2 regions of the Tardiphaga sp. 839_C3_N1_4 genome follow, and region 1 is predicted to be linked to the other one. Evidence: predicted binding sites of a transcription regulator. Region 1 holds the regulator's gene; the other holds the start of a gene.
What was found. The regulator LexA, encoded in region 1, represses DNA repair genes until DNA is damaged. The targets are predictions, from matches to a motif close to TGTTCNNNNTGTGTTCNG.
Positions count from the first base shown of each region.

Region 1 (15,424 bases):
TGGGGCCTGATCGGGCCGATGAACTGGGATGCGCTCGACGAGGACGCGCTGCGCGAGTGCATCCGCATCAATCCGCTGGTCACCGACAAAGATGCCTGGAAGCGCGAGCGTCCGTTTCGCGTGGCAGTGATCGAACAATGCACCTATGACGGCACCATCTACAGCGCCGAGATGATCATCGCGCGCATCGGCCATCTCTGCGATTACATCCTGTTTGACGAAGCGTGGGCGGGTTTCATGAAATTCCACCCGCTCTATGCCGGCCGCTTCGCCATGGGGCTCAAGGAGCTCGGCCCGGATTCGCCGGGCATCATCGCGACGCAGTCGACCCACAAGCAGCTCGCGAGCTTCTCGCAGGCGTCGCAGATCCACATGAAGGACCGGCATATCCGCGGGCAGAAGCGCCGTGTCGAGCATCGGCGCTTCAACGAAAGCTTCATGCAGCACGCCTCGACCTCGCCCTTCTACCCGCTGTTCGCATCATTGGATGTCGGCGCGCAGATGATGAAGGGCCGCTCCGGCGAAGTGTTGTGGGACGACACGATCCGGCTTGGCATCGAGCTGCGCAAGAAGATGCGCGCCGTCCGCCGCGAATTCGAGGAGAAGGAAACCCGCACTGAGCGCCGCTGGTTCTTCGAACCCTTCGTGCCCGAGCGCGTCGCTATTCCAGACGCATCCAGCGAAGGCGCTGTTCACAACGTGCCATGGGAAAGCGTCGGCACGGACCAGCTCGCCACCAATCCGTCCTATTGGCAGCTTGCACCTGACGCCGCCTGGCATGGCTTCCCCGGTATGGAAGCCGGTTTCACCATGACCGATCCCAACAAGCTGACGGTGCTGACACCCGGCTTCGATCGCACCACCGGCGCCTATGCCGATCACGGTATCCCTGCTCCGGTGGTGGCCCAGTTCCTGCGCGAGAACCGCATCGTGCCCGAGAAGAACGATCTCAACTCGCTGCTCTTCCTGCTGACGCCCGGCGTGGAAGCCAGCAAGGCCGGCACGCTGATCAGCGGTCTCGTGGCGTTCAAGAAGCTACACGACGACAACGCGCTGCTGGAAGACGTCATCCCGGAATTCGCGCGGCGCAGGCCGGCGCGTTATGCGGGCATACGCCTGCGGGATCTGTGCGGCGACATGCACCGGTTCTTCCGCGAGGCCAATGTGAGCGAACTCCAGACCAAACAGTTCGCCGCCGATCACTTGCCGGAGATCGCCATGTCGCCCCATGATGCCGCGCGCTGTCTGGTGCGCAACGACGTCGACTACCTCCCTATCGATGAGATCTTCGGGCGGGTCGCGACGACGCCGTTCGTGGTCTATCCGCCCGGCATCGCCACGATCGTGCCGGGCGAGCGGCTCACCGAACGCTCCAAGCCGATGATCGATTACCTCAAGATGTTTGAGACCTGCTTCAACACCTTCCCGGGCTTCGACGTCGAAATCCAGGGCATCTACCGCAAGGTCGACGCCAATGGCCGGATCCGACTTTACACTTATGTGGTCTCCGAATAGGGAGCACGTAAGGAGCCTGATTTGCAAACGGAACTCGAACAGCCGGTCGTCATACGACCCTCGCGCGACACCGACGTCGATGCCATGCTGGCGATCTATCGCCGGCACATCCGGCAAGGCGTCGAGGAAGGCGTCAGCGACGCCGACACGCCGCAGCCCGACGATCTCAGAGACCGGCGCAAGAATCTGCGCAGCAAGCGATTTCCGCACCTCGTCGCCACGCAAGGCGGCGAGGTCGTGGGCTACGCCTATGTGGTGCTGTTCCGCAAGCGACCGGCCTATCGCTACACGGTCAAGCATTCGATCTACATCCACCACGGACATGTCGGCCGAGGCATCGGCCGCCTGTTGATGCGCGAACTGATCGACGTCTGCGCGGCGGCCGGCTTCCGGCAGATCATCGGCTATATCGATGCCGACAACACGGCCTCCCTCGGCCTTCATGAGAGCTTCGGCTTTGCCCGCGTCGGCTTGCTGCCCGGCGTCGCCTATCGCTCCGGCCGCTGGGCCGACACGATCATGGTTCAGCGCTCGCTGGCGACCGGCTCCACGACACCGCCGCCGCCCGTTGGGCGCATGACGTCTGCGTAGCCCAGGCGACCGGGAAGCATTTTCCGTATCCGTCGAGGATCGACGACTGGTGAGGAACAACCTCCTCAAACCTCCCTCAACGTGCGTTCTGTTGACGGCAAATTAAGCATTGCAGAACACATATGGAACATATAGTGTTCGTTCATGATTTGTTTCGAGATTCTGTGGCTTTGAGTAGTTTGAGAGTGCCCGAACTCGCGCAACCGATCTTCGAACGATCGTCTCTGGATTGAGGCTCACTGTTCGAAGGCCCTTTGAAACGCACGCGGCGGCCGACACCGTCAACTGAGGATGGCTTCAGATGCTCACGCGCAAACAATACGAACTCCTGCGATTCATCGATCAACGGTTGAAGGAAGCCGGCGTCCCGCCCTCCTTCGACGAGATGAAGGATGCGCTCGACCTGCGCTCGAAGTCCGGCATCCATCGTCTGATCACAGCGCTGGAAGAACGCGGCTTCATACGCCGTCTACCCAATCGCGCCCGTGCCATCGAAGTCATCAAGCTGCCAGAGCTCGGCGCGCCGGTCACCGGCGGTACCGGACGCCGCGGCTTTACGCCCAGCGTCATCGAAGGCACGCTTGGCAAGGTGCGTTCGGCCGCCAGCATCGCTAGCCACAGCGGCGATGATGACAACGGCCGCACGGTTGCTATCCCGGTCATGGGCCGGATCGCGGCCGGTACGCCGATCGAGGCGCTGCAGACCCGCAGCCACACCATCAGCATGCCCGCCGACATGCTCGGCTCCGGCGAACATTATGCGCTCGAAGTGCGCGGCGATTCCATGCAGGACGCCGGCATTCTCGACGGCGATACCGTGTTGATCCAGCGCAACGAAAGCGCCGACACCGGCGACATCGTGGTGGCCCTGATCGACGATGAGGAAGCCACGTTGAAGCGCTTCCGCCGCCGCGGCGCGTCGATCGCGCTGGAGCCCGCCAACGATGCTTACGAAGTCCGCATCCTGCCGCCCAACCGGGTGCGCATTCAGGGCAAGCTGATTGGCCTGTATCGGCGTTACTGAGGCTATCGCCTCGGCGGATTACTGATCTTCGGATTGAAGATCGGTTTCCGCCGGCGTCGCATCCACCGGCCGGTTTTGCGGTGGACGACCGGTCTGGATCAGATCGTGCTGGGGCTCATCGGGAATTGCGCGCGACCACGGACGGTCCAGGCCCCGTGGCCGCACGGCATCGATGGTAAAGCCGTTCGCGGTTCGCTGCAGGCTCACCGCACCATTTCGTTGCAAGCGATCCTGATCGATCACCAGCGCCCTGCAATCCCTCGGCGGCTGTCGCGTCGTGACGATGAGCGCCGCTTTCTCGCAATCGTCGGTGAACGCGTCAGGCTGTAGAACCAGCGCCACCAGAGCGCCATCGGCCAGCGGCGTGATGCACCCGTCGCGGTCGCAGGACACACCGTGGCTGACGGAGGCATCGGTCGGCAGACGCGCATCGGCATCGCCGGCGAGCCACTCTTTCAGCAAAAATGTATCCTTGGCGCCGCGCATCACATGCAGGTGCCCGTCCCTGCCCCGTACCGCGACGCTGCGACCGTCCCCCGAGATCAATACATCCGGCTGCTTGACCAGCAACGCCCAGACAATCGAGAGTGCAAGCACACCAAGCCCTGCGAGGCGCAACGGCGTGCGCAGCAATCCCAGCACGATGATGCCGATACTGGCTGATATCAGCGGTCCGGTGCCGAACACCGGCATTCGGCCGATGGCGCCGGGCAAGGCTGCCACCCATTGCGTGACCACGATCATCCACTGAATGCCGACATCCATCAGCCGCCAGAACACACCGTCAAAGCCGAACGGCATGGCCACCAAACCGAGAATGCCCGCCGGCATCACCAGCGCCGAGACCACCGGCATCGCGAGGAGATTGGCGAGAACGCCGTAAGGCGTGACGCGATGAAAGTGAAACGCCGCGTATGGCGTGGTGGCAAGGCCCGCGACCAGTGAGGCCAGCACGAGCATCACGATCTCGCGTCCGCCCCACAGCGCCACACGCGCGGTCGCGGAATGATCCGGCGAGGCAAACAGCGCGGGCATGCCGATCTGCACCAATGCGACCAGCCCCAGCGTCGCCGCGAATGACATCTGAAAACTCGGATGCATCAGCGCTTCCGGTGCGACGATCAGCACGACCATTGCCGCCACCGCCAGCGTGCGGAACGTCACCGCCCGGCGATCGACCATGACAGCGATCAGCACGACGGCCGTCATGAAGAACGAACGCTGCGTGGCGACCTCGGCGCCGGACAGCAGCAGATAGAACAGCGCCGCGAGCAATGCCGCAGCAGCAGCGACTTTCTTGATCGGGAACGTCACCGTCAGGACAGGGATCAGTGCCAGCAGCGCGCGGATCGCAAAGAACACCACTCCGGCCACGACCGCCATGTGATAGCCGGAGATCGACAGCACATGACCGAGGCCGGAGATGAACATCGCATCATTGATGTCAGCCGAAATCGCATCGCGGCGGCCTGTGAGCAGCGCCGTGGCAATGGCGCGGCTATCGCCCGAGAGCACAGTGCGGATCCGCGCATCGATGGCGTCGCGTAGCCCCTGCATGGTCGCCGAATAGCGTAGCGCCACACTCGGCAGTATCGGCGGATCGACTGCCTTGATGCCGCCCATCACGAAGCCAGATGCGCCGATCCCTTGAAAGTACAGATCGCGTCCGAAATCGTAACTCCCCGGCCGGAGCGGCGACAACGGCGGCTGCAGCCTTGCCTTCAATTCGACGAAGCTGCCGACGACAGGCGCCGTGCCCTTCTCACCGACAGCCGCACACGGGCGAGCTTCGGTGCGACGCGCGGGCTGTCCATTGTGGCAACGCGCAGCACGAAGCGATCCGTGCGCTCCCGTTCCTCGTGAGTTTCGACGAAGCCGGTAAGCGCGACGGAATAGAGCGGCTTCGCCAGAACCTCATGAGCCACACGCGCGGTTTTCATGGCAGCCATCGCGAAGCCGGCCGCGATGGCCGCAATGAGCAAAATCAAGGGAAACCATCGCTGCCGCCGCAGCAAAAACGCAGCCAAGCAAAGAAGGCCTGCCGTCGCCGCGGCAACCCAGGCCATCGGCTCATGCTCAGCGGCAAAATACAGCGCGATGCCGGTGCCGAAAGCGATCGGCACCCAAGGCAGCAAGCGACCGGGACCAGCTTCGGCCCGCACCCACGTCCGGAGCGTGCCCAAGCCCGACGTTGACGACGTCGCTGACGGGACAGCGACGCCTGCCGTGGCCGGCGGCGGCCATGTGGTCGCCGTGCCGGATCGGCCCCGCCGCTGTTGCTGATCCCCGCCCGCCATCGAACGCCCGCACGCCACGCTTGCCCTTCCGAATGCTATCGGAAGGGCAAACGGCGACTAGCGGAACGGATGCAGAATACGAAAACTAATCCCGGGGGTTGCTCAGGCGAGCTTGGCGTAGCTGTCGCGCAGACCGACGGTGCGGTTGAAGACCAGCTTGCCCGGCGCTGAATCCTTGTCGCGACAGAAGTAGCCCTGACGCTCGAACTGCACGACATCGCTTGTGTTGTCGCTCGCCAGCTCCGGCTCCAGCATCGCGCCGGTCAGCGTCTCCAGCGAGTCTGGATTGAGCTGTGATGCGAACTCGGTCGCATTGGGCTGCGGATCGGCGAACAGCTGATTGTACACGCGTACTTCCGCCTGCACGGCATCTGCGGCGCTCACCCAATGGATCGTCGCCTTGACCTTGCGGCCGTCCGGCGCATTGCCGCCCCGGGTTTCCGGATCATAGGTGCAGCGCAGTTCGATCACCTCGCCGGCAGCGTTCTTGATGACGTCCTTGCAGGTGATGAAATAGCCGTAGCGCAAACGGACCTCGCGGCCCGGCGCCATGCGGAAGAATTTCTTGGGTGGCTCTTCCATGAAATCGTCATGTTCGATGTAGAGCTCACGCCCGAACGGTATCTGCCGCGTGCCGAGCGTTTCATCATCGGGATGATTGACCGCTTCGAGCTGTTCGGTCTGCCCTTCCGGGTAGTTCTCGATCACCACCTTGAGCGGCTTCAGCACCGCCATGCGACGCTGCGCCGTCCGGTTCAGTGTCTCGCGCACGGCGAAGTCGAACATCGAGATATCGACAGTCGAGTTGGCCTTGGCGACGCCGATGCGCTTGACGAATTCGCGCAGCGCTTCAGCGGGAATGCCGCGGCGCTGCAGGCCCGCGAGCGTCGGCATGCGTGGATCGTCCCAGCCGGTGACATGGCCACCGCGGACAAGTTCGGTCAGCACGCGCTTCGACAGCAGCGTGTAGGTCATGTTGAGGCGCGCGAATTCATACTGATGCGGCCGCGACGGCACCGGCAGGTTTTCCAGGCACCAGTCGTAAAGCGGCCGGTGATCCTCGAATTCGAGCGTACAGATCGAATGCGTCACGTGTTCGATGGCATCCGACTGGCCGTGCGCGAAGTCGTAGCTCGGATAGATGCTCCAAGCGGTGCCCGTGCGCGGATGATGCGCATGCAGGATGCGATAGATCACGGGATCGCGCAGGTTGATGTTGCCCGACGACATGTCGATCTTGGCGCGCAGCACGCGGGCGCCGTTCGGAAACTCGCCGGCACGCATCCGGGCGAACAGATCGAGGTTCTCGTCGACCAGGCGATCGCGGAACGGGCTGTTCTGGCCGGGCTCCGTCAGGGTGCCACGCTTAAAGCGGATTTCTTCCTGCGACTGGTCATCGACATAGGCCTTGCCCGCGCGGATCAGATGTACCGCCCAGTCATAGAGCTGCTCGAAATAGTCCGAGGCGTAATGCAGGTTGCCCTCGCCCCAGTCGAAGCCGAGCCAGCGTACGTCGCGCTGGATGGCGTCGATATATTCCTGCTCTTCCTTGGTCGGATTGGTGTCGTCGAAACGCAGGTTGCAGTGGCCGCCGAACTCCTCGGCAACGCCGAAATTCAGGCAGATCGACTTGGCATGCCCGAGATGCAGGTAACCGTTGGGCTCCGGCGGAAAGCGCGTCACCACGCTCTTGTGTTTGCCGGATTGCAGGTCCGCCGCAACGATGTCGCGGATGAAGTCACGGCCTGCGTCGGATACCGATTCGTCTGTCATTTGCTGCCTTTCAAGCTGCGCCCTATGTGCCAAATCCGGAAGGCCGCGCCAAGGCCGGATCAGGGGCCGGGTCCCGCGAAAGGGCCTTTTCCGATGCGGTTCCGGCCCCAAATCCGCGTTTATTCGCCGTGAGACAGCGCCCTGTCGTTGTGATAAACGCCGGCCAACAGTCACACCGAAATCGATCGAACCCTCTGATATGACCACTCCCGTCGTTACCCGTTTCGCCCCCTCGCCGACCGGCTTCCTCCATATCGGCGGTGGACGCACCGCGCTGTTCAACTGGCTCTATGCCAAGAAGACCGGTGGCAAGATGCTGCTGCGGATCGAGGATACGGACCGCGAACGCTCCACCGATGCCGCGATCGACGCCATTATCGACGGGTTGAAGTGGCTGGGCATCGAATGGGATGGCGACACCGTCTTCCAGTTCGCCCGTGCCGGCCGGCACCGCGAAGTCGCCGAGCAACTGCTCGCCGAGGGCAAGGCGTATTATTGCTATGCCAGCGCCGAGGAACTGCAACAGATGCGCGAGACGGCCCGCGCCGAGGGCAAGTCCAAGCTCTATAACGGGCTGTGGCGCGACCGTGATCCGTCGGATCCGCGCCCCGACGTCAAGCCGACGATCCGCCTGAAGGCGCCGCTCACCGGCGAGACCGTGATCGAGGATCAGGTGCAGGGCCGTGTGGTCTGGCAGAACGAAAATCTCGACGACCTCGTGCTGCTGCGCGGCGACGGCAATCCGACCTACATGCTGGCCGTGGTGGTGGACGACCATGACATGGGCGTGACGCATGTGATCCGCGGCGACGACCATCTGATCAACGCCGCCCGCCAGAAGCAGATCTACGACGCGCTCGGCTGGACCGTGCCCAGCATGTCGCATATTCCGCTGATCCACGGACCCGATGGCTCGAAACTCTCAAAGCGCCACGGCGCGCTCGGCGTCGAGGCCTATCGCGCGCTGGGTTACGTGCCCGCCGCCCTGCGGAATTATCTGGTGCGGCTCGGCTGGAGCCATGGCGATCAGGAAATCTTCTCGACCCAGGAAATGATCGACGCCTTCGACCTGTCGGGGATCGGCCGTTCCGCCGCGCGCTTCGATTTCGCCAAGCTCGAAAATCTCAACGGTCACTACATCCGTCACACCGACGATCAATCCCTCGTGACCATGTTCGAGGACGTGCTGAATTACGTGCCCGGCGGCACCGAACTGAAGGCGAAGCTCAACGACACCACGCGCGCCCAGCTGTTGCGCGCCATGCCCGGCCTGAAGGAACGCGCCAAGACGCTGATCGAACTGATCGACGGCGCCAACTTCATCTTTGCCGATCGCCCACTGACGATGGAGCCGAAGGCGCAAGCCGCGCTGACGCCGGAAACCCGTGTGTTGATCGGCAAGTTGCGCACGGCACTGGAGGCCGTCACCGACTGGACCGCAGCAAATGCCGAAGCCGCGACCCGCGCCTTTGCCGAGGAAGCTGGCATCAAGCTTGGCGGGGTCGCGCAACCGCTTCGCGTGGCGCTGACCGGCAAGACCACGTCGCCCGGCATTTTCGATGTTCTGGCGGTATTGGGACGGCAGGAATGCCTGGATCGGCTCGCCGATCAGGCATCTATTTAGCATAGCTGTAGGCTGCTTTTGCCCGCCTTGCAGCGCACACAGCAATACGCTACGCATTCTGGCGAATGCTCTGGAATTCCCGGCTAGCCTCCCCATTTCTCCTGAAATGTCGGTGGCTTGCCGGCCCCTCAACGATCTCATCGGGGACCACGCGATGGACGCAAAAACCAATACCAAATCCGCAACGCTGACAGTCGACGGCAAGAGCTTCGAACTGCCGATCCACAGCGGGACCGTCGGCCCTGATGTCATCGACATCGGCAAGCTCTACGCCCAGTCCGGGATGTTCACCTACGATCCCGGCTTCACCTCGACGGGCAGCTGCCAGTCCAAGATCACCTATATCGATGGCGATGCCGGTATCCTCGAATACCGCGGCTACCCCATCGAGCAGCTCGCCGAGAAGGGGGACTTCCTCGAGACCTGCTATCTGCTGCTGTACGGGGAACTCCCGACCAAGGCGCAGAAGGCAAAGTTCGACGCATTGGTCACGAACCACACCATGGTTCACGACCAGATGAGCCGCTTTTTCCAGGGCTTCCGCCGCGACGCGCATCCGATGGCCGTGATGGTCGCGTCGGTTGGCGCCCTCGCCGCTTTCTACCACGACTCAACTGATATCAACGATCCGAAGCAGCGCGACATCGCGTCAATCCGCATGATCGCCAAGATCCCGACGCTCGCGGCGATGGCCTACAAGTACACGATCGGCCAGCCCTTCGTGTATCCGACCAACTCGCTCGACTTCGCAGCGAACTTCATGAAGATGTGCTTCGCCGTGCCGTGCGAGGAGTACAAGGTCAATCCGGTGCTCGCCAAGGCGCTGGACAAGATCTTCACGCTGCACGCCGACCATGAGCAGAACGCATCGACCTCGACGGTCCGCATCGCCGGCTCGTCGGGCGCCAATCCGTTCGCCTGCATCGCCGCCGGCATCGCCTGCCTGTGGGGTCCGGCGCATGGCGGCGCCAACGAAGCCGCATTGCAGATGCTCGCCGAGATCGGCACCGTCGACAAGATTCCGGAATTCATCGCCAAGGTGAAAGACAAGAATTCCAGCGTCCGCCTGATGGGCTTCGGTCACCGCGTCTACAAGAACTACGATCCGCGCGCCAAGCTGATGCAGCAGGCCTGCCACGAAGTTCTCAAGGAAACCGGACACGGCGGCGACGAGATGCTCGCCGTTGCCATGGAACTCGAGAAGATCGCGCTGTCGGACCAATACTTCATCGACCGCAAGCTGTACCCGAATGTCGATTTCTATTCGGGCATCACGCTGAAGGCGATGGGCTTCCCGACCTCGATGTTCACCGTGCTGTTCGCGGTCGCCCGCACCGTCGGCTGGATCAGCCAGTGGAGCGAGATGATCGGCGATCCGCAGCAGAAGATCGGCCGTCCGCGTCAGCTCTACACGGGCGCTGCGCGCCGCGACTACGTGGATATCGCCAAGCGCGACTAAGACATCGTTTCGCAGAGTGCAAAAATCAGAACGGCGGATCGCAAGATCCGCCGTTTTTTGTTTCGCTGCAATCTCTTGAATTAGGGCCTTCAACTCTTCCGCATGGTGGCCAGCACGACATTGGCCGCACCGACGCTCGGCGACGCCTCGCCCGTCGCCATGATCCCGTCGAGCCGCGCCAGGGCTTCAATCTGACGGCGCCGAATGGGTGTGTCTGCCAGCACCTCTTGCAACGACGCTGCAAGCTTCTCCGGCGTGCAGTCTTCCTGGATGAACTCCGGAATGACGTTCTCGCCGATCACCAGATTGGCGAGGATCACCGACGACGAGGTGATGCGGCGGCGGATGATCCAGGCCTCGACGCTGCCGGCCTTGTAGGCGGTGACCATCGGCACGCCTGACAATGCAAGCTCCAGCGTCACCGTCCCCGATTTGGCAAAGGCCGCATGCGCGATACGGAACGCGGCGCGCTTCTCTGTTTCGCCCACAACGATCCGCGGCTGCACCGGCCATGCCTTGAGCGCTTCGGCGATGACCTCAACGAGATGCGGCATGGTTGGCAGGATCAATTCGAACTGCATTCCCTGCTTCTTCAGCAGATCCAGCGTAGCGCCGAACGTTGCCATGTGATGACGGATCTCGCTGCGACGGCTGCCCGGTAGCACCAGCAGTACCGGCGGCTTCGTTTCGCGACACGCCTGCTCTTCCGCATTGGGACGCAGCGCATCGCTCTGCTCGATCAAGGGATGACCGACATAAGTGCATGGCGGTCCGCCGAGCTGCCGATGGGCCTCCGGCTCGAACGGCAGCAGCGCCAGCACATGGTCGACATAGGTGCGCATCGCCTTCGCGCGCCCCGGCCGCCACGCCCACACCGTTGGCGACACATAGTTGACGACGGGAATGGAGGGATCGCGCTGACGGACGCGCTTCGCGACGCGATGGGTGAAGTCCGGGCTATCGATGATCACCAGCACGTCGGGCTTGGCGCGCAGGACGTCCTCGGTCGCGCGCGTGATGAGCTTCAGGATCGACGGCAATTTCCGGACGACCGCGGCAAGGCCGATGATGGAAAGCTCTTCGATAGGAAACAGCGAATGCAGTCCTTCCCGCGCCATCGACGAACCGCCGACGCCTTCGAAGCGCACATCGTCGCCGAGCCGCTGGCGCAGCACCTTCATCAGCGCGGAGCCGAGACGGTCGCCGGATTCCTCGGTGGCGATGAGATAGATCGTCTTCGTCACGTCGGTAGTCCCGTCACGAAAAGACCTGCGGCATCGGCGGCGACAATCATCTGCTGCGGTTCGGCGACAATCGTATTGCCTGCGACAATGGCGACGCCGGCGAGCTTCGCGGCCGCAGCACGCTCGATGGTCCGCGGCCCCAATGTCGGCAGATCGAAACGCAGATCCTGACCGCTCTTTGGCGCCTTCACCAATACACCCCGTCCTGCCTTGGCGCGAATACGTCCCTGCTCACGCAGAAGCGCCACGCGGGCCAACAACCCATCGGTGCCTTCGATATCCTCGATCCCCACCACATGACCGTCGATCACGACGGTCGCCTGGCCGATATCGAACGGGCTCAAGGCGCGCAGGACTTCGCGCCCACGTGCGATATCGGCCTCAGCATCTTGATCCGGTACGGCACGTGTTACGTTGCCCGCCGGCATCAGCACATCCGGGGCGACGTCCTTGATCCCCAGCAGACGAAAACCTTCATGCTCGAACAGGCGGCTGACGCTCGTCAGCAAGTGATCGTCACCACCGCGAAACGCGCGAAACACTTTCGGCATCACGCGAAGCGTTGCCCAGTCCAGCCTGATCTCGGAGATTGCGGGCCGTACCAGCGTGCCGATGAAAGTGAGGTCCCGACAGTTCTCGCTGCGCATCAGCTTCAGCAAACGGCCAAACTGGCCAATGGGAATCCAGTGGTGCTGAAATCGCGCCACCAGCGCCGGATCACAGAACCCCTTCAGCGCAAACAACACCGGCTTGATGCCGCGCGCCTGCAGCGAATCCGCAACAGCGAAGGGCAGCGAGCCGCCGCCGGCGATGATCCCGAACGGCGAGCCTATCGGCAGATGTCGTTGCAGATCCTGCGCTTGAGCTTGGTCGATCATGGTTCGCCCCGCGATACCCGAACTCAAGAGTTGTTCTTGCTATCCTCGGGCAGACACAGCGCGCGGTGTTTGGCGCCTGCGATAAACGTCAGGATTTCTGCAATCGCCGGATCGTCATTTGCCAAAGGCTGCACGCGCTCAAGCCGCTCGGCGAAGACACCCGCGCCATGAAACAGCTTTTGATAGAACGAGCGCACGGCGGCAACGCGCTCCTTCGTGAATTTGCGGCGCTTCATCCCGATGATGTTGAGGCCTTCCAGCGCCGCATACTGGCCATTCACGAGCCCGAACGGGATGATGTCGCCCCGCACGCCGCAGATGCCGCCGACCATGACCTGCGAGCCGATGCGGGTGAACTGGTGCACGGCCGACAGCCCGCCCATGAAAACGAAATCGCCGATCTCGCAATGACCGCCAAGCGTCGCCGAGGTCGCGAAGATCACGTCATTGCCGACGTGACAGTCATGGCCAACATGGGCGCAGTTCATGAAGTAGCCGCGATCGCCCACCGACGTGATGCCGCCGCCGGCGACAGTACCCGCATTCATGGTCACGGACTCGCGGATGGTACAGCCATTGCCGATGGTCAGTCTGGTCAGTTCGCCCTTGTAGCTGAGCGACTGCGGGGGCGTGCCTAATGACGCGAACGGATAGATCGTGCAGTTCTCGCCGATGGTCGTCTGCGCCGTCACGTTGACATGCGACAGCAGCTTCGTGCCTGCACCGATCGTGACATGCGGTCCGATGATGCAGAAGGGTCCGATTTCGGCGCCCTCGCCAATGACAGCACCGTCCTCGATCCGCGCCGTCGGGTCGATCTTGCTCATCGAAAAAGTCCAATCCCGGTCATCAAGTTGCCTACAAATATCTAGGTTTTTCCGTTGGTTAACGTGGGCTCCCGAGCCTGTCCAGTGACGTCTGATTGCGATCTGTTACGACACGTCTCTTACCATGACTTACAAACGCATGATGCCATCGAGGTCTTCGATGGCATCATGCGCGTTCAGGTAGGTGCCAATCAGTCTGTCAGCATCGCGCCGACATCGGCCTCGGCGACGACCTTGCCATTTACCTTGGCGTCGCCATGGAACCACCACATCGCCTTTTTCCGGCCGATCAGGTGCAGATGATATTCGATCGTATCGCCAGGCATCACCGGCTTACGAAACTTGCACTTGTCGATGGTGAGGAAATACACCGCACGCGGCTTCTCGGTGCCTTCGACGGACGAGATGCCGATCACGCCCGCTGTCTGCGCCATGCCTTCGATCATCAACACGCCGGGATAGACCGGGCGATCAGGGAAATGCCCGAGGAATGCCGGCTCGTTGATCGTGACGTTCTTGATACCAATGCCGCTGAAGTCCTTGCGGATGTTGACGACACGATCGATCAGAAGAAACGGATAGCGATGCGGAAGGGTCTTGAGGATGGTGTTGATGTCGACCGTCTCGATGATGATCGGCGATGCGCCATCGCTTGGTAAATCCTGGCTCATTCCCGCCCCTCGTCTTTCGTATCCTGCGTCGCCGCATCCGTTCCCGGCATGCTCTCGCGGGCGAGTTTCTCAACCGCGAGGATCTCGCGGAACCATTGCTTGGTCGGCCGGGCAAAGATGCCACCCCACCGCGCGCGCGGCGGAATGCTGTCTTTCACTCCGGCCATTGCCGCGACCTGCGCGCCGTCGCCAATCGTAATGTGATTGTTGAGGCCCACCATGGCGCCCAGCGCGACGTTGTCGCCGATGGTCAGGCTGCCTGCAAGGCCACATTTCGCAGCGATCACACAGTGCCGTCCAATTGTCACATTGTGGCCGATCTGGACCTGATTGTCGATTTTGGTCCCCTCGCCAATCACGGTATCGCGCAGGCTGCCGCGGTCGATGGTGGTGCCGGCGCCGATCTCGACGTCGTTCTGAATCAGGACACGACCGGTCTGCGGGACCTTGATGTGCTTGTCCCGGCCGAATACGAAGCCAAAGCCGTCCTGGCCGAACTTGCAGCCGGGATGAACGAGTACGTTGTTGCCGATCAGTGTGAACTGCAGCGTGCTGCCAGCGCCGATATTGCAGTCGCGGCCGATCTTGACCCCGGCGGCGATCACCGCGCCAGAGCCGATGATGGTGCCGGAACCGATCTCCACATCCGGGCCGATCACGGCCAGCGGATCTACCGTAACGTCATCCTCGAGCTGAGCAGAGGGATGGATGACGGCGGATGCGGCGATGCCGGTAATGTCAAAGCCGGAGACCGGACGCAGCGTGTCCGCGTGCAGCTCGCGCGCCAATTCCACGAAAGCCGCAAATGGCCGCTTGGCGCGCAGCACCGTTACGTGAGCCGGAATATCGCCCTTGAAGCTCTCGCTGACCAGGCACGCACCGGCCTTGGTGTGGGTGAGCTGGTCGATATAACGGAGATTTTCGAAGAAGGTCAGGTGATGGGGGCCAGCCTCGTCGAGCGAGGCTACGCCAGTCACGACCTGGTCGGCCCGCGTCGGGTCGACCAGTCGTGCCTTCGTTGACGCGGCTATTTCAGCCAGCGTCAACGACGGCGATTGCTTGAAGAACGTCGGCAGAACCATTCCACCCGTCGCGGTCCGGCCGGAGATCAAACTCAGAACGAAGTTCCGCCGCCGAACTTGAACTGCTGCACGCGATCATAGGCACCCTTGGTGATCGGCACTGCGTAGTCGAAGCGCAGCGGACCAAACGGCGACTGCCAGATCAGGCCCACACCGACCGACGACCGGACGACATTGCCGTCGTCATAGGTCATGCCGGCGCAATTACCGACCGAAGTCCGGCTCGCAGGCACACAGCCGGCGGCATTGATTTCGCCAGTCTGAGCCCAGCTGGTCGGTCCCTTATAATCCCAGAGACCGCCGGCATCGGCATAAACCGCGCCCTTGATTCCAACTTCCTTCGGCAGGAACCAGAATGGCATCTGCAATTCGGCCGAAGCGCCCCAATACTTGGTGCCGCCGAGCGCGTCACCGTAGGATCCCAGCGCAACGTAGCTGA
Region 1 is NZ_JBPWQD010000001.1:1,258,457-1,273,880, forward strand. It holds gene AB8A38_RS06350 (Orn/Lys/Arg decarboxylase N-terminal domain-containing protein) at 1-1,515, shown strand, start outside; gene AB8A38_RS06355 (GNAT family N-acetyltransferase) at 1,537-2,106, shown strand; gene lexA (transcriptional repressor LexA) at 2,408-3,130, shown strand; partial or broken gene AB8A38_RS06365 (ComEC/Rec2 family competence protein) at 3,149-5,427, opposite strand; gene AB8A38_RS06370 (glutamine--tRNA ligase/YqeY domain fusion protein) at 5,530-7,200, opposite strand; gene gltX (glutamate--tRNA ligase) at 7,400-8,824, shown strand; gene gltA (citrate synthase) at 8,979-10,283, shown strand; gene lpxB (lipid-A-disaccharide synthase) at 10,373-11,527, opposite strand; gene AB8A38_RS06390 (LpxI family protein) at 11,524-12,405, opposite strand; gene lpxA (acyl-ACP--UDP-N-acetylglucosamine O-acyltransferase) at 12,429-13,232, opposite strand; gene fabZ (3-hydroxyacyl-ACP dehydratase FabZ) at 13,424-13,903, opposite strand; gene lpxD (UDP-3-O-(3-hydroxymyristoyl)glucosamine N-acyltransferase) at 13,900-14,985, opposite strand; gene bamA (outer membrane protein assembly factor BamA) at 15,018-15,424, opposite strand, start outside.

Region 2 (15,424 bases), 3.3 Mb from region 1:
CGTACCAATGCGGACAACCATTTTGAAAACGCCTGGGCGAAATTCGAGCGCGCCGAAATCGATCTCGAAACCTTCGATGCGCTGTTCGCCGCCGAGTCCAAAGCGCTCGGCGCCGAAGTGCCGGGCCGCGATGTGGTCAAGCTGCTGAAAGGCGAGATCCGCCCCGACATGGTCGAGGCGCTGCGCCGCATCAAGGCGGCGTTCAAGACCGGCTGCATCACCAACAACCTGCCGGCCAATGCCATGGGCTCCACCGACGGCCGTGCGCTCTATGTGGCCGAGGTGATGGTGCTGTTCGATCACGTCATCGAATCCGCCAAGATCGGCCTGCGCAAGCCCGATCCGCGCATCTACACGATGATGACCGACAAACTGTCGGTCGATCCGAAACACTGCGTCTATCTCGACGACCTCGGCGTCAACCTCAAGCCCGCGCGCGAACTCGGCATGACCACGATCAAGGTGACATCCGCCGCGCAGGCGCTGGCCGAGCTGGAAGCCGCGACGGGATTGAAGCTGACTTAAACGACGTCACCAGTATTCGACGACCTCACTCCGACAGAAGTGTCCCCTCTCCCCCAGGCGAAGCGAAGCTTCGCTAGGCGGGAGAGGGTCAGGGAGAGGGGGCGCCACAAGCTCCGTCGCCCGCGGCCCCCTCTCCCGGCGCTAACGCGCCACCCTCCCCCACAAAGGGGGGAGGGGAGCCACACCGTCGCTGCACTACACAAAAAACAAACGGCGCGCTCATCGCGCGCCGCTTGCTCACTTCCCACCCGATCAGATAATCGAACGGTCCACATGGCGCACTTCGCCGGTGCGCGCATCGATGTCGACCTGGATCCATTTGCCGTATTGATCGCGGCCCTCGATCTCCCATTCGTTGTCGTCGAAATGGGTGTTCTGCACCGTCACCACGCCGATCCCCGAGGCGATCGCCAGTGCGTCCTGCAGCGTCAGCGGGCCGGATGGCACCACTACGGCCGCGCGCGGCGCGGGCTGGCGCATATAGACATCGGCGGCGAAGGCCGGCGCCGCGACGCCAATCGCGCCCGCCAGTGCCAGCGGAAGCAAGGCCTTCGAAAATACGGCCTTCTTCAAAATCTGTTGCATCGAAATCTCCTCATCTGTCCCACGCGCCGCATGCGGCGCAACCGGGTTAAGAACGGTGCACGCTGCACTGCGTTCCCGGAGGAAATGAGGCGATTTGGTGCGGGAAAAGCGGTGATGCGCTACACATCAGCACTCTCACGAATGAGATTTTTGGTCGAGGTCAGTGATGATAAAGAAAGCTGGCAAAGCGTTGGTGAAAAATCGATATCGAAGCCCACCACATCGCCGTTGGCGTCGAGATCGACCACCAGCCCTGCGACGATTTCCCGGCTCCCGGCGCCGGGCGCATCCTTCAGCGCGATAGAGAGACTGTCAGGATTTTTATTCCGCTGAGATGTCGGGGCCTGGCGGGCCCGTTCGTCATGGATGTATCGGGCGGCGGAAGCTGCCCGCCGGACGACAACCGAAGTAACCGAGCCACAGGAAGAAGCCCATGCCCAGCACGATCCGTCTGCATCGCGTCATTGCCGCCAGGCCGCAGAAGCTCTATCGCGCGTTCCTCGAGCCTGACGCGATTGCGAGCTGGCTCCCACCCTATGGCTTCACATGCACCGTCCATGAGCTGGATGCGAAGGTCGGTGGCCATCACAGGATGTCATTCCGGAACTTCACCACGGGCGGCAGTCACTCCTTTGGCGGGACCTATCTGGAGCTCGTTCCCGGTGAGCGTCTCGTCTACACCGACCGCTTCGATGATCCCAACCTGCCGGGCGAGATGAAGGTCACGGTGACGTTGAAGGCCGTGTCTGTCGGCACGGAGGTGAACATCGAGCAGCAGGGCGTACCCGACGTGATCCCGGCCGAGGCCTGCTATCTCGGCTGGCAGGAATCCCTGCGCAAGCTCACGAAACTCGTCGAGCCCGAGATCAACCAGTAGCGCCGTCGCTTCCGGAACGGTTTAAGGAAGCGCGACCAACAGCAGGAAGGAAGGCCAGCCATGGCACTCGCCCGTGTCCAACATGTCTCCGTCTCGCTCGACGGTTTCGCCACCGGCGAAGGCCAGAGCCTTGACGCGCCGTTCGGCCATGCCGGCGAGCGGCTGCACCAATGGATGTTCGCGACCCGATGGGGTCGCCAGATGCTCGGCCAGCCCGGCGGCACGGCGGGCATCGACGACGCGTTCCTGCGGCTGTTCGCGCCCGGGATCGGCGCCGAGATCATGGGCGCCAGGAAGTTCGGTCCCCCCACATGGCATGAGGATCCGGACTGGAAAGGCTGGTGGGGCCCCAACCCGCCGTTCCACACGCCTGTCTTCGTCCTGACCCATCATCCGCGCGCATCGATTGAAATGGAGGGCGGCACGGTGTTCCACTTCATCGACGCTTCGCCTGCCGAGGCCCTTGAGACGGCCCGCGAGGCTGCGGGCGGCAAGGACGTGCGCATCGGCGGAGGTCCCACCACGATCCGCGACTTCCTTGCCGCCGGGCTTGTCGATCACATGCACATCGTAGTGGTTCCGATCCTGCTCGGCCGCGGCGTACGCCTGTGGGATGGCGTGGAGGGTCTCGAGAAGGACTACGAGATCGAGACGACATCCTCTCCCGGCGGGGTCGCACACATGACATTCGCTCGAAAGCACACACCGCTATGAGAAATTGCGCCAAAAACCGATCCCAAAATGCCATGTCGTCGAACTGCCGAAGGCGTTCGGTAACGGCGCGATCCACGACATGAGGAACCGATGGTCCGTTTGGCGTAGGGGGGTGCCGAGACCACCAGATCGATGATGACCGTTTCGTTGCAGTCTGTGATCGAAATATTCGTAAAGCACCTAAGGTCGCGCCGGGGCAGGCTCGGGAGGCCGGGCTGGCTGGCGCGATGCGCGGAAACTGCAATGTTGCAATGCGGTATTGAACTGTGCAATGCAGCAAAAGAAGTCTAGGCTCCCTCGTTCAATCCTACGAGGAGATTAACAGTGAAGATGACCTTATCGATCGCCGTCGCGGCCGTGATCTCGATTGCGGGTGGCTGCGCCGGCTTCGCTGCGGAGTTGCCGACCTATGGATCGGCGGGTTTGCCGATATCGGCGGTGCAGGTTCGTGTGCTGGGAGCTGCGAACGTCCAGGAACAGTCGGCAGCGCCAACCTCCACGGCGTCTCTGCATCAGCTGAGAGTTCTGGCACCGCGGACGGAAATGACGACCGCGACGGCACCAACCCGGACCGAAACCGCCCGCTCACTTCGTTGACCGGCACCTCGTACCGATATCGCCGCGTCTTTCATTTTCGAAAGGGCTTCGCGTGCACATCAGGGCGGTGCCGCACCTCTCCCCGCCGGGGAGAGGTCGGCGCGTCTTCGCGGCGGTGAGGGGGCTCATGACAGACGGGCGATCCATCTGCTCAATGTTACCAATCCCGTGATATCTCTATCAGACGAGAGGTTCGGGATGGACCTCGACAGCTAAAAACCCAACTAACAAAGGGCGCGAAAAGCGGGCGATGACGGCCGGCAAAAAGGCCGGGACAGCACGCGTGACAAAGGGCAACACCCGCCTGGCCCTGGAGCTGCTGGAAACGGCGCGTGACATGCACGCCAGCGGTGTTCTGACAGACGTTGTCCGCGACAAGATCACGATGCGTCACCTCGGCGGTGCCGCCACTCTTGCAGATCGGGTGAACTGACGGGCGCGGACATCAAGGCCCTTCGCGAGCAGGCCAATCTCAGCCAGGCGGTGTTTGCAAGCTACCTGAAGCTGACGGTCGGCTATGTCTCCAGGCTCGAGCGCGGCACGGAAAGTCCGAAAGGACCGACCCTGGTCCTGCTCGATGTCATCCGGCGCAAGGGCTTTGAGGCGATTCTTTGAGTGCGACAAGAGCCGCGAGTTGCCAACGCCTCGTGCGGCGCAACCGAGTTAAGAACAACGCGCGCGGGCTGCGTTTCCGGGGGGGCGGGCTAGCTCGGATAAAAGTCGCTCCAACCAATCCTGCGCTGTTCACGCATGTATATCACCCAGTCGTTCTACAGGAAAAAGGAGTATCCCCGCTGGGGATGTAGTTTTCACGTGTAAGAGCACTTTGAGCAATGTTCGCTCCTTGCGAGGGGAACAGTTTCAACCCGTGATGTCAAAAAAGCGGTCGCAGAAGGGCAGATATACTAGATCAGGTATTTTTCACGCTCTTGCTTGAGGCGACGACAGCATTTGAGCTTCGACGCCGTCGCACGAAGTTCATCTATTGCCTTCCTTCCGAACTCGATCAAACACTAGCGCCTCTATCTCGCGTGCTTGCAGTTTAAGTGACTGGTTTCCCGCCCTGAGATAGACAATCTCGTCCGATCCATCCTTATTCGCCTTGCGACAAACACAAATGCGATCACGGCGCGGTTCTACAATTACTACGCAAATCTTGCACCCGTTTCTATCCACAATCCCGTACTGCAAGTATCCCAAAATAAGGCGGTAGTCAGGAATGAACGACGAAAGCGCTGCAGTAAGGCGAAGCTCCCATTGATCGAGATTTTTGCTGCCGCCGATGTATGGAAACTCATTTTCTATTCCATAGGGGCTGCCGTTGTCGCAAATCCCGATGGCTAGCGTTCCTCCGTCTGCGTTAAGGAATGCTGTGATTGTTTTGATAACCTCATGGATTATTTCGTCTTGAAATAAATCTTCATGGCGTGCTCCCTGGTCGTTTTGGAGTCTGCGCGTATTCAGACCGAGTGTCTGCTTGAACTCGACTTTGTGTCCTTCGCCGGCGCGCAGAGATTGATCGAGCGAAGTATAGAATTCATTAGACAGTTTTCGCGCGCTAAACACCCGAACGTCATCAAGCTCCCCTGTTTCGATTGGCGGGAAACAATCTATTTTTGCTTGCTTACATACGTTCTCAAGCGCCGCCAAAACTTCAAGGGCGCTCAATCCTTCATATTCCGGAAGAACTCGGATTTCGGCGATTGAGCACTCCACGCCGCTTCTGTACGCCGCCGACACGAAGTCAACGATATTGGAGGGCATTCGTTAGACCATGAGTTTCGTGCGCTCTAACAGATCGTCAGCGATGCGGCCTGCTCTTTGTGACCAGAATGCCGGCATTTGCTTGGGGTCTGCCAAGAGAAGCTTAAATTCTTCAGGGCCGATAAAAACGCCCTTGAAAAAGGAGGAGCTGCTTTGGAATTTGATTCCTGAGTTCTCTATGAAAGTGCGCGGGGACTTTGCCTTCCATTCGTTGTTGGTGGGTCGAGCTAGTGGCATAAGGTTGGCGATCGAGTTCACCCAATCACGCCCTGCTTCTTCTTTGTCGAGAAATGCTTTCAGCTTGCCTGACGCATTGTCCGCACACCAGCTGCGAGGAAATATGTGGTGGAGTTCAAGAGAGCCCTCGGAGGTAAGGGATATGTCAACTCCATCAATGTCGCGAACCGTTCCGGCAATCATCGGAAGTAGCAAAGCGGTCTGACGAGCGCCTCCGGGGCGCCCATCGGTTAAATAGTCAATGAGTTGATCCCGTGTAGGCAGGTCAACCGAGTTTATGAGGTCTGTGGCTATCATTTCGTCGCAATGCTGCAACCAAGCCGACTTTGTTTTGTAATCGCCCCTCTTGCGTAGAAGGTCTTTCAAGTAGGAAAGATCTTTCGCGAGAGTCGTCAGAAATCCTTGATCGTATCTAGTTGCAAGGGCATTGCGCCAGAAGAACGCTTTGAAAAGGGAGTTTAAATCCGCAACGCTCCACATGCCATGGCTGCTGATGGGGTCGAATTCTTTGTGCCACCGGATTCCAGTGTAGATTGAACAAGAGATTGGATATGGGCACTTATCGTAACTGAAAAGCCCATCAGCAACGAGGCGCTGAAAATCGCCTAAGAAGGCGGCTAGTTTTCTATCGTTCTGAACGATAAATTCCCAGTGCAGGGCTGGAGTGGCAAGCAAGTCGGGGGATTTCACAGAATCAATTGTAGTAACTTTTCTCGTGCCGCTAACTTGGCGAGGCTTTGGTTTGTCTTTTCTGTCGAGCGCAACAAATGCTGCTGTAACAATTTGCGCGATTAACTCGGGGCGTCGCTCAGGAACCGCCCAGCCGACTGCGCCGTCTATCTGGCCGAAATCTCTTATCCATTCGCGGATGTGGATTGGTCCGCCATCATTCGCTTCTGTCTCGCGGTAGATCCATGAATTTATCAAGTCTACCGTCGAAACTTTCATCCCTGATAGGTTCAGCGTTTCAAAGATCTCGCAAATTTGACCAAGGTCATATTTTTCGGGAACTATACACGCAGCCAATTTCGTTTCGGTGATTCCGTCGAAGGCGGATTGCACTATCGCGTTTCGGCGCTCAAGCTCGGTTGCTTCCGGAAGCTCGCCGTTTGGATAGTTCTCAGGGTTTTTGATTTCTTGCGCGTAGCGATACCAAGTTCTGAGAACGGCTTCGCCAGGAACATCGCTGGCTAGTGGAAAGAGTCCTTTGCCAATGCACGCTGCACTAGTCGTTAAGCCCGCCTTCTCAAGTTCGCTGGCTTTCTTGAAGACAACTCGTTCAAGTGGGTCCGGCTGCGACGCGTTAAGGAAGTAGCGACCTGCATACTTGCTTCCGCGAAACTCGGGCGTAAATCCAGCGAAGGCCATAGCGACCGCAGTGCATCGCTGGCGGCCGTCGAGAATGGCAAAGACCCTTTGATTTCCTTCATCGGATCCGAAATATTTTGTAACCTGCTTTCGAGCTTGGCCATCGTAGTCTTGGATAGAGAGACGTTCCAGATCCAAGGGATTGCGATCCGACTGCTCCCACAGCGTAATCATGCCGACAGGATATGCGTCGATGATGGACGTGGCCAAAGCTGCAATGGCTGATGTATCCCAGACGAATTCTCGTTGAAACTTTGGAACCTGCCAAGTCGCGCTTCGGAGACTGTCGATGAGATTGGCAATCGAGTAATCAATGATGCGAATTCCGGCCATAAGCTTCTCTTCCCCGTGAATCGTTGCAGGGTAGCAAATTCGCTACAGAGCAATCGAATCGCTCTAGTAAGGATATGCAGACATCTTGCAATCAACCTTACGACGAATGCTCTGCCACCTGCTAGTGAAGGTAAAGATCTTCAGGTGGCGCACAAAGTTTTGGATCAGTGAAGTGGCGCGGGTCCCCTTACAAACCAAAAACGGCCGGATCTTGCGATCCGGCCGTTTTCAAATTTCTATCCGCTCAAGGTGAGCGGCGGGTCAGGCTCAGGCCGCGACTGCTGCGGTTTCGGCCTTCTTCTTTTCGATGGCGCGCTTCAGCAGCACGGCCTTCTGCGACAGCTCGCTCTCGCGGGCCTTGATCAGATAGGCGTCGAAGCCACCGCGGTGGTCGACCGACTTCACGGCATTCGCCGACACGCGCAGGCGCACGCCGCGGCCGAGCACGTCGGACAGGAAGGTCACATTGACCAGGTTCGGCAGAAACCGGCGCTTGGTCTTGATGTTCGAGTGGCTCACTTTGTGGCCCACCTGGGGGCCCTTCAGTGTCAGTTCACAGCGCCGAGACATGGCGAAAATCCTCTGTCATCCCCGCAGCTAAAAGGCGAAGAGCCCAAAGCCGGGCAGGGGGTCAAAAATCACGTCCATTTCAGGAGTGGCGGACGTATAGGGGGCTTGGCCGCGATCGTCAAGATATCCGGCTCGCAAAAGTCGCGGCAAAACCGGCAAAAACCCCCGCATTCGGGTTCTGTATAGCCCGTCCTACGAGCGGAAACCACATGGAATCCAACCCGGTTCCCATCATATAAACGACGTATTCGGGCCGGAAACAGGTCGCTCCAGCCCAATTGAGCGATGCGGCCCTGCGCCTTGAGCCGGGGATCGCCGACCAGGTGATATCAGCAAGTGAGCCTTCGCACGCCCCGCTTTGTGACCCGACCGGTGACGACCCTGCGGACCGCCGCGCCAGCAAAATCGCGATTTGCGGGCCTCGGCGCGCGTTTCGCCGTCGCCGCGGGCCTGATGCTGCCGGTTTTGCCGGTGGAGGCCTCGGCGCAGGCGCAAGGCCAGATCCAAAGCCAGACTCAAGGCCAGGCCCCGGCCGTGCCGGTTCAGGCCCCCGCGCAGGCGGTGTTGGCGGGCGGCAAGCTCGAAGCGAAATATGAAGCCAGCCTCGCCGGCATTGCGGTGGGCAAGGGCCAGTGGGCCATCGACATCAACGAAGACCAGTATTCCGCGACCGCCAGTGGCGGCACCGCGGGTCTGCTGAAAGCATTTGCCGGCGGCTCGGGCTCCGGCCAGTCCACCGGCCGCGTGGTCGCGGGCGCGCTGGTGCCGTCGAATTATCAGGCCGTCACCACCTCCGCGAAGAAGTCCGAGACGATCAAGATGCTGATCACGCCGGGCTATGTGAAGGAGTTCTCCATCGAGCCGGAGCCGCCGCTCGATCCCGAGAAGATTCCGATCACCGATGCGCATCGCCGTAACGTGATCGATCCGATGACCGGCTCGCTGATGCGCGTCGGCGGCACCGGCGAATTGCTGACGCCGGATTCGTGCCGCACCGCCGCGTCGATCTTCGACGGCCGCATGCGCTACGATCTCAAGCTCGACTACAAGCGCATGGAAAGCGTGAAGGCCGAGAAGGGCTATCGCGGGCCTGCCATCGTCTGCGCCGTCTATTTCACGCCGATCGCCGGCTATGTGCCCGACCGCGCCGCCATCAAATATCTTGCCGCCCAGCGCAATATCGAAGTGACCCTGGTGCCGATCGCCGGCACCCGCGTGCTGGTGCCGTATCGCATGGTGGTGCCGACCCCGCTCGGCGTCGCCATGCTGGAAGCCACCGAATTCGTCACCACCCCCGCGCCGGCCAAGGCCGTGGCGAAGACGAACTGAGTCGAACTGAGAACCAGACACGATTGAGCGGACGGAGGCGCGACGGGCGCTGCGGAATCACCGTGGAACTGCGCGCGTGTTGCCGCCGGAGTGCCGCAACATGGCCGCAACACCGGATGCCAATTGACGGCCGTTATCGCCGGTTTTCTTGCGACTTTGTTGCAGCCGGCTTGCGACTTTCATGCGACGGGCGCTTGACTCAAAGCCGGTTCGGAGTCCGTGCGCTGTTCATAACTTCGGGGATTTGTCGGCCCTTGTTGCGCTGTCACAAACTTGATCTAGTCAGTCTCGGAGAATGTCAGCGCGAGATGTTGGGGTGATGCGGCCATGGAGGTGCCGAGTCACCGATTCGGGCCGCTTTCGTTCCGGACTCGTTCCAAACCATCAAAAAGTGCGGCTCTGAAGCGTCGTAACCTGTCTCCGTCCTTGACAGTCGGCGGCGCGGAAATATCTGAAAAACATGGCCTTTTTGTCTTCTCCGCCCACGCTGTCCAACGGCAGGGCCCCCGGCGCCGGCGTCACCGCAGTGCTCGGCCCCACCAATACCGGCAAGACCCATCTCGCCATCGAGCGCATGCTCGCGCATTCGTCGGGCATCATCGGCCTGCCGCTGCGGCTGCTCGCGCGCGAGGTCTATAACAAGATCGTCGACCGCGTCGGACCACAAGCCGTTGCGCTGATCACCGGCGAAGAGAAGATCAAGCCCGCCAAGCCGCGCTACTGGGTCTCCACCGTCGAGGCGATGCCGCGGGATCTCGACGTGTCGTTTCTGGCCGTCGACGAAATCCAGATCGCGGCTGATCTGGAGCGCGGCCACGTCTTTACGGACCGCATCCTGCACCGCCGCGGCCGCGACGAAACGCTGCTTTTGGGTGCCGCCACCATGCGCCCGATCATCGAGCGGCTGCTGCCGGGCGCCAGCATCGTGACGCGGCCGCGTCTGTCGCATCTGGAATTCGCCGGCGATCGCAAGATCACGCGGCAGCCGCGCAGGACAGCGATTGTCGCGTTTTCCGCCGATGAAGTTTATGCCATCGCCGAACTCATCAAGCGCCAGCACGGCGGCGCTGCTGTCGTATTGGGCTCGCTGTCGCCGCGCACGCGCAACGCGCAGGTTGCGATGTTCCAGAATGGTGACGTTGACTACTTAGTGGCAACCGACGCGGTCGGAATGGGCCTCAATCTCGACGTCGACCACGTCGCCTTCGCCAGCGATCGCAAATATGACGGCTATCAATTCCGCCGTCTGACGCCATCCGAATTCGCGCAGATCGCCGGCCGCGCCGGCCGCGCCACGCGCAACGGTACCTTCGGCACGACAGGCCGCTGCGAGCCGTTCGAGCCCGAACTCGTCAATCAGCTGCAGAACCACATCTTCGAGCCGGTGAAGGTGCTGCAGTGGCGCAATTCGAAGCTGGATTTCTCGTCGATCGCATCGCTGCAGGTGTCGCTGGCCGAGGTGCCGCGCCACGAGGCACTGACCCGTGCGCCGATCGCCGAAGACCTTCGCGTGCTCGATCATGCCGTCCGTGACGTCGACGTGCGCGAGATGGCGCAGGGCAACGCCGCCGTCGAGAAACTGTGGGACGCCTGCCAGATTCCGGATTACCGCCGCATCGCGCCCGCTGCACACGCAGAGCTGGTAGTCACTATCTTCAACTTCCTGATGCAGCGTGGGCGCATCCCCGATGCCTGGTTTGGCGCTCAAATCGCGCAAGCGGACCGAACCGATGGCGATATCGACACGTTATCGGGCCGAATCGCGCAAATCCGGACCTGGACATTCGTGGCAAATCGTCCCGATTGGCTCTCAGATCCTGATCATTGGCAGGGAATTTCGCGCGAATTGGAAAATAAACTGTCAGATGCCCTTCATGAGAGGCTCACTGAGCGTTTCGTTGATCGTCGTACCAGTGTATTGATGCGCCGCTTGCGGGAAAACACGATGCTGAATACTGAAATTGGTAAGACGGGCGAAGTGATCGTAGAGGGCCATGTGATTGGCCGTCTCGACGGATTTACATTTTTGCCCGATGCGGCCGAGGCTGGCTCGGATGCGAAGGCCTTGCAGGCCACCGCGCTGAAGGCGCTGGCCGGCGAGATCGACGCGCGCGCCGAGAAACTCGGCAACGCGCCGGACGATCAGTTCGTGCTCGCCTCCGACGGCACCATGCGCTGGACCGGCGACGCGGTGGCCCGTCTGGTCGCAGCCGACGATGCGTTGCATCCCCGTCTCCGTATCATCGCCGATGAGCGCCTCTCCGGCGCGCCGCGCGATGCGGTTCAGGCCCGTCTCGATCTCTGGCTGAAGACGCATATCGAGAAGCTGCTCGGGCCGCTGTTCGATCTCACGAAGGCTGAAGACATCACCGGTATCGCGCGTGGCATCGCGTTCCAGCTCACTGAAGCGCTGGGCGTGCTTGAGCGGCAGAAGATCGCGACCGAGATGAAGGATCTCGATCAGCCGTCGCGCGCCGTGCTGCGCAAATATGGCGTCCGCTTCGGCGCCTATCACATTTATATCCCTGGCCTGCTGAAGCCTGCGGGGCGTTCGCTCGCGGCGCTGCTCTGGGCGTTGAAGCAGGACAATGTCGATATGTCGGCGCTGTCGAGCGCACAGCACCTCGCAGGGTCGGGCCGTACATCCTTCCCGGTCGACAAGCTGCTCGATCGCGATGCCTATCGCGTGCTGGGCTATCGCCAATGCGGCGAGCGCGCCGTGCGCGTCGATATTCTGGAACGTCTGGCCGATCTGATCCGTCCCGCGCTGGCGTGGCGTGAAGCGTCTCCGGGCGAGAAGCCCGCGGGCGCCTTTGATGGCCGCCACTTCGTGGTGACGCAGGCGATGACCTCGCTCACCGGTTCGGCCGGCGAAGATTTCGCCTCGATCCTGCGTGCTCTCGGTTATCGCATGGAGAAAAAGGCGCCGCTGCCGCCGGCACCGCCAAAGCCGGTCGCTGCGACGACGCCGATCGAGCCCAAGGCCGATGACAACACGGGCGATCAGCCCGACGCCCTGGTGGGACTTGCCGAGTCCGACAAGCCCGGTGAGGACAATGTCATTGCGGTCGAGGCTGCCGCTGAAGCGGCCGAGACGGCTGAGATCGCGACTGCCGAGACAGCCGCCGATGCAACTGCTGATGCAGCTCCGGTTGAAGAAGCGGCCGCGGTGCCGTCAGCATCGCTGTTGCCTGAAGTCGCGCTGGTGCCCAGCACCGCGCCTGAAGCTGCGCCTGTTGAAGAGACGGCTTCCGTCGAAGCGCCGCCAGAGCCCGCTGCGGCCATTGTCGAAACCGGGACTGCTGCCGAGACCGCACCTGCTGCAGTGGCCGATGCTGCTGCGCCTGCCGAGGGCGACGCCGCCGCGGCTCCTGCCGTCGCTGCCGAGCCCGAACTGGTCGAAGTCTGGCGCCCGGGTGGCCGTTCGGAAGAACGCCGTCCGCCGCGCCACGATCGCAACCGCCACCATCGCAATACCAACGCCCCGCAGGGCGCTGCGCAGTCGGCTCCCGCCGAAGGCGCCGTGGCCGATGGCGCGCAGCGCGAGCGGCATGACCGCGGAGGCCAGGGCCGCCGTGATCGCAACAATAACAACGAGTTCCGCCGTCCGCGCAGCGACGCGCCGGCCGCCGCGGTCTCCGCCGAAGGTGCGCCGAACCGCGACAACCGTGGCAATCGCGGTAACCGCGACAGCAAGCCGGGCGAGGGTGGCCGTCCGCCGCGTGAGCGCGAACGCTTCCAGGGCAAGGGCAAAGGCCCCTTCAAGGGCGGCGACAAGGGCCGTGGCAACGACCGCGGCGGTGCAACCCGCCCGTTCGCCACATCGGCCGCACCGCGCGAACGGGACCGTCCGATCGATCCGAACTCCCCCTTCGCGAAACTCGCCGCGCTCAAGGAGCAGCTCAGCGGCCGCAAGGATTGATACAGGTCATGTGAGGCGGCGCCGTGCCGCCATTTGGTGGTGTGCTGATTGGAGCGCCAGCGTCTTGATAAATGGCTGTGGCACGCGCGGGTGGTCAAGGCCCGCACCAGTGCCGCTGCGCTGGTGCAAGGCGGCAAGGTTCGCATCAATGGCGAGCGCGAGAAATCGCCGGGCCACGGTGTGAAGATTGGCGACGTCCTCACGGTGGCGCTGGATCGCACCGTGCGGGTGATGAAGGTCGAGGGCTTCTCGGAACGGCGCGGCGATGCCACTGCGGCGCGTGTGCTCTATACCGATTTGCAACACGTTCCGGAGTAACTATCTAAGCCAGACGCCGCGTCCAACGATGGTTTTGTGGCAGGCTTTTCCCTTGGTCGAAATGCCCTGACCTATGCCGGCCGCATCCCTTGCGGCAGCGGGGTTGGTGCGCTACGCAAACACTGAATATCGATCGTTTCCGGAGTTCTGGATGACTTACGTCGTCACCGACAATTGCATCAAATGTAAATACACCGACTGCGTCGAAGTCTGTCCCGTGGACTGCTTCTACGAGGGTGAAAACATGCTGGTCATCCATCCGGACGAATGCATTGATTGCGGTGTCTGCGAGCCCGAATGCCCGGCGGACGCGATCAAGCCTGATACCGAAGGCAATATCGAGAAGTGGCTGCAGATCAATCTGGAACACGCCAAGACGTGGCCGAACATCACCCAGAAGATCGACGAACTGCCCGAAGCCAAGGAATTCGACGGTCAGGAAGGCAAGTACGAGAAGTATTTCTCGGCGGCGCCTGGCAAGGGCGACTGAGTTCCCCGGTCACAGCGATCAAGCAATTGATTGGGTGACCCCGATACCCCCAGCCACACGAAATTTACCCTAGCCCCGATTATGCCCCGGAAGCGGCCGCCGAGCGGCCGCGACAGGGCATAAATCATTGATTTTTGCGGGAAATGTGCTATAATAGGCACAATTCAAGAAGCTGGACCATGTGGTGCCGCTCGATTTGGCCCTGCCGGGTTCCCGTTTAAACATCAAACAGGGGCGTGGCGGTTTCCACGCGCAGGCTGTGTCACAGAAAACGCGTAAAAAGAGTGTTTCCAAGGCTGCTGTTTCGAAGAAGGCTACTGCTTCGAAGGTTTTGGATCCGAAGGCTTCCAAGAAAACAACTGCGGCGAGCCGCGTTGTGAAGGGTCCTGCTGCGAAGAATTCTGTCACCAAAGGCCGTGCCCGGGCCCCTGTCAAGGACACCCGGACCGCCGCGAAGGCTGCGGCTGAAAAGTCCTCCAAAAATAAAAGAAGTGCAATGCCCAACAAGACTGCCAAACCTGCCCCGAAGGCTGCTGCTTCGAAGACCACTGCCGCCAAGCCTGCTGCGCCGAAACCGGCCGCGAAGGCTCCTGTGGCCAAGGCTCCGGTTGCTGCGCCTGCTGTGAAGGCTGCTGCGCCGAAGGAAGCTGCCAAGGTTGCTGCAAAGCCCGTGGGCGCCAAGCCGGCGCCTGCTGCGGCTCCACGCGCCGAAGAGCCCAAGAAGCCACTGACCCAGCGTCAGGGCTTCAAGACCAACGAATTCGTTGTCTATCCGGCGCATGGTGTTGGCCAGATTCTCGCCATCGAAGAGCAGGAAATTGCAGGCGCCAGGCTTGAACTCTTCGTGATCAATTTCATGAAGGACAAGATGACCCTGCGCGTTCCGACCGCGAAGGTCGCGAATGTCGGCATGCGCAAGCTGTCCGAGCCGGCGCTGGTCAAGCGCGCGCTGGAGACGCTGAAGGGCCGTGCCCGCATCAAGCGAACCATGTGGTCGCGCCGCGCACAGGAATACGAAGCGAAGATCAACTCGGGCGATATCGTTGCGATCGCCGAAGTGGTCCGAGATCTGTTCCGCTCCGACTCGCAGCCCGAGCAGTCCTACAGCGAACGTCAGCTGTATGAAGCAGCTCTCGATCGTCTGTCGCGCGAAATCGCTGTGGTCCAGCACGTCACCGAGACCGAAGCGGTCAAGGAGATTGAAGGCCAGCTCGCCAAGAGCCCGCGCCGTGGCGCCAAGGCCGAGGCAGGCGCCGAAGCCGGTGCTGACGAGGCCGACAGCGATGGTGACGATGATGTCGCCGCCGCGGACGAGGCTGCATAAGCAGCGTCTCGCAAGTTGAATACGAAAAGCCCGGCCGAGAGGCCGGGCTTTTTTGTTGTCGATGAGCAAGTAGCTGGGTGGATTTCAATCCACCACGACCTTGACGCGGTCGCGGGCTTTCACGCTGGCATTGTTCTCGAGCCCGTTCAATACGCGGAAGCGCTCCAGTGGACGATCGACGCCGCTCATGCGATGCGACAGTGACTCCACGGTGTCTCCGGGCTGCACGGTGATCACCTTGATGCGCAGCGGACGGGCGGCCTGAATCTCGGCCAGCGTCAGGCGGCGGAACGAGTTGACCGTCTCGCGGGCGTTGCGTTCGCTCTCGGTGCTCTTCTGCTTGGCAGCGAAGATGAAGCGGTAGACGTCGCTGCCGAAGCGCAGCGCGTAAACGCGGAATTGCCACTGGTCGCCGCGCGCGATGGCGGACGCTGCCGGGAAGCCGTTGATGGTCAGCTCTTCCGTGGTGGC
Region 2 is NZ_JBPWQD010000001.1:4,570,651-4,586,074, forward strand. It holds gene AB8A38_RS21840 (HAD-IA family hydrolase) at 1-525, shown strand, start outside; gene AB8A38_RS21845 (PepSY domain-containing protein) at 778-1,110, opposite strand; gene AB8A38_RS21850 (DUF2283 domain-containing protein) at 1,230-1,478, opposite strand; gene AB8A38_RS21855 (SRPBCC family protein) at 1,544-1,987, shown strand; gene AB8A38_RS21860 (dihydrofolate reductase family protein) at 2,048-2,701, shown strand; gene AB8A38_RS21865 (hypothetical protein) at 3,032-3,298, shown strand; gene AB8A38_RS21870 (hypothetical protein) at 3,549-3,731, shown strand; gene AB8A38_RS21875 (hypothetical protein) at 3,782-3,913, shown strand; gene AB8A38_RS21880 (AlbA family DNA-binding domain-containing protein) at 4,277-5,062, opposite strand; gene AB8A38_RS21885 (GmrSD restriction endonuclease domain-containing protein) at 5,066-7,000, opposite strand; gene rpmB (50S ribosomal protein L28) at 7,268-7,570, opposite strand; gene AB8A38_RS21895 (DUF3108 domain-containing protein) at 7,943-8,899, shown strand; gene AB8A38_RS21900 (helicase-related protein) at 9,360-12,821, shown strand; gene AB8A38_RS21905 (RNA-binding S4 domain-containing protein) at 12,870-13,139, shown strand; gene fdxA (ferredoxin FdxA) at 13,291-13,629, shown strand; gene AB8A38_RS21915 (CarD family transcriptional regulator) at 13,889-14,953, shown strand; gene AB8A38_RS21920 (M48 family metalloprotease) at 15,038-15,424, opposite strand, start outside.
Region 2: a site for LexA is predicted at 9,261-9,278, ahead of AB8A38_RS21900 (helicase-related protein). Genes of this name have one in related genera too.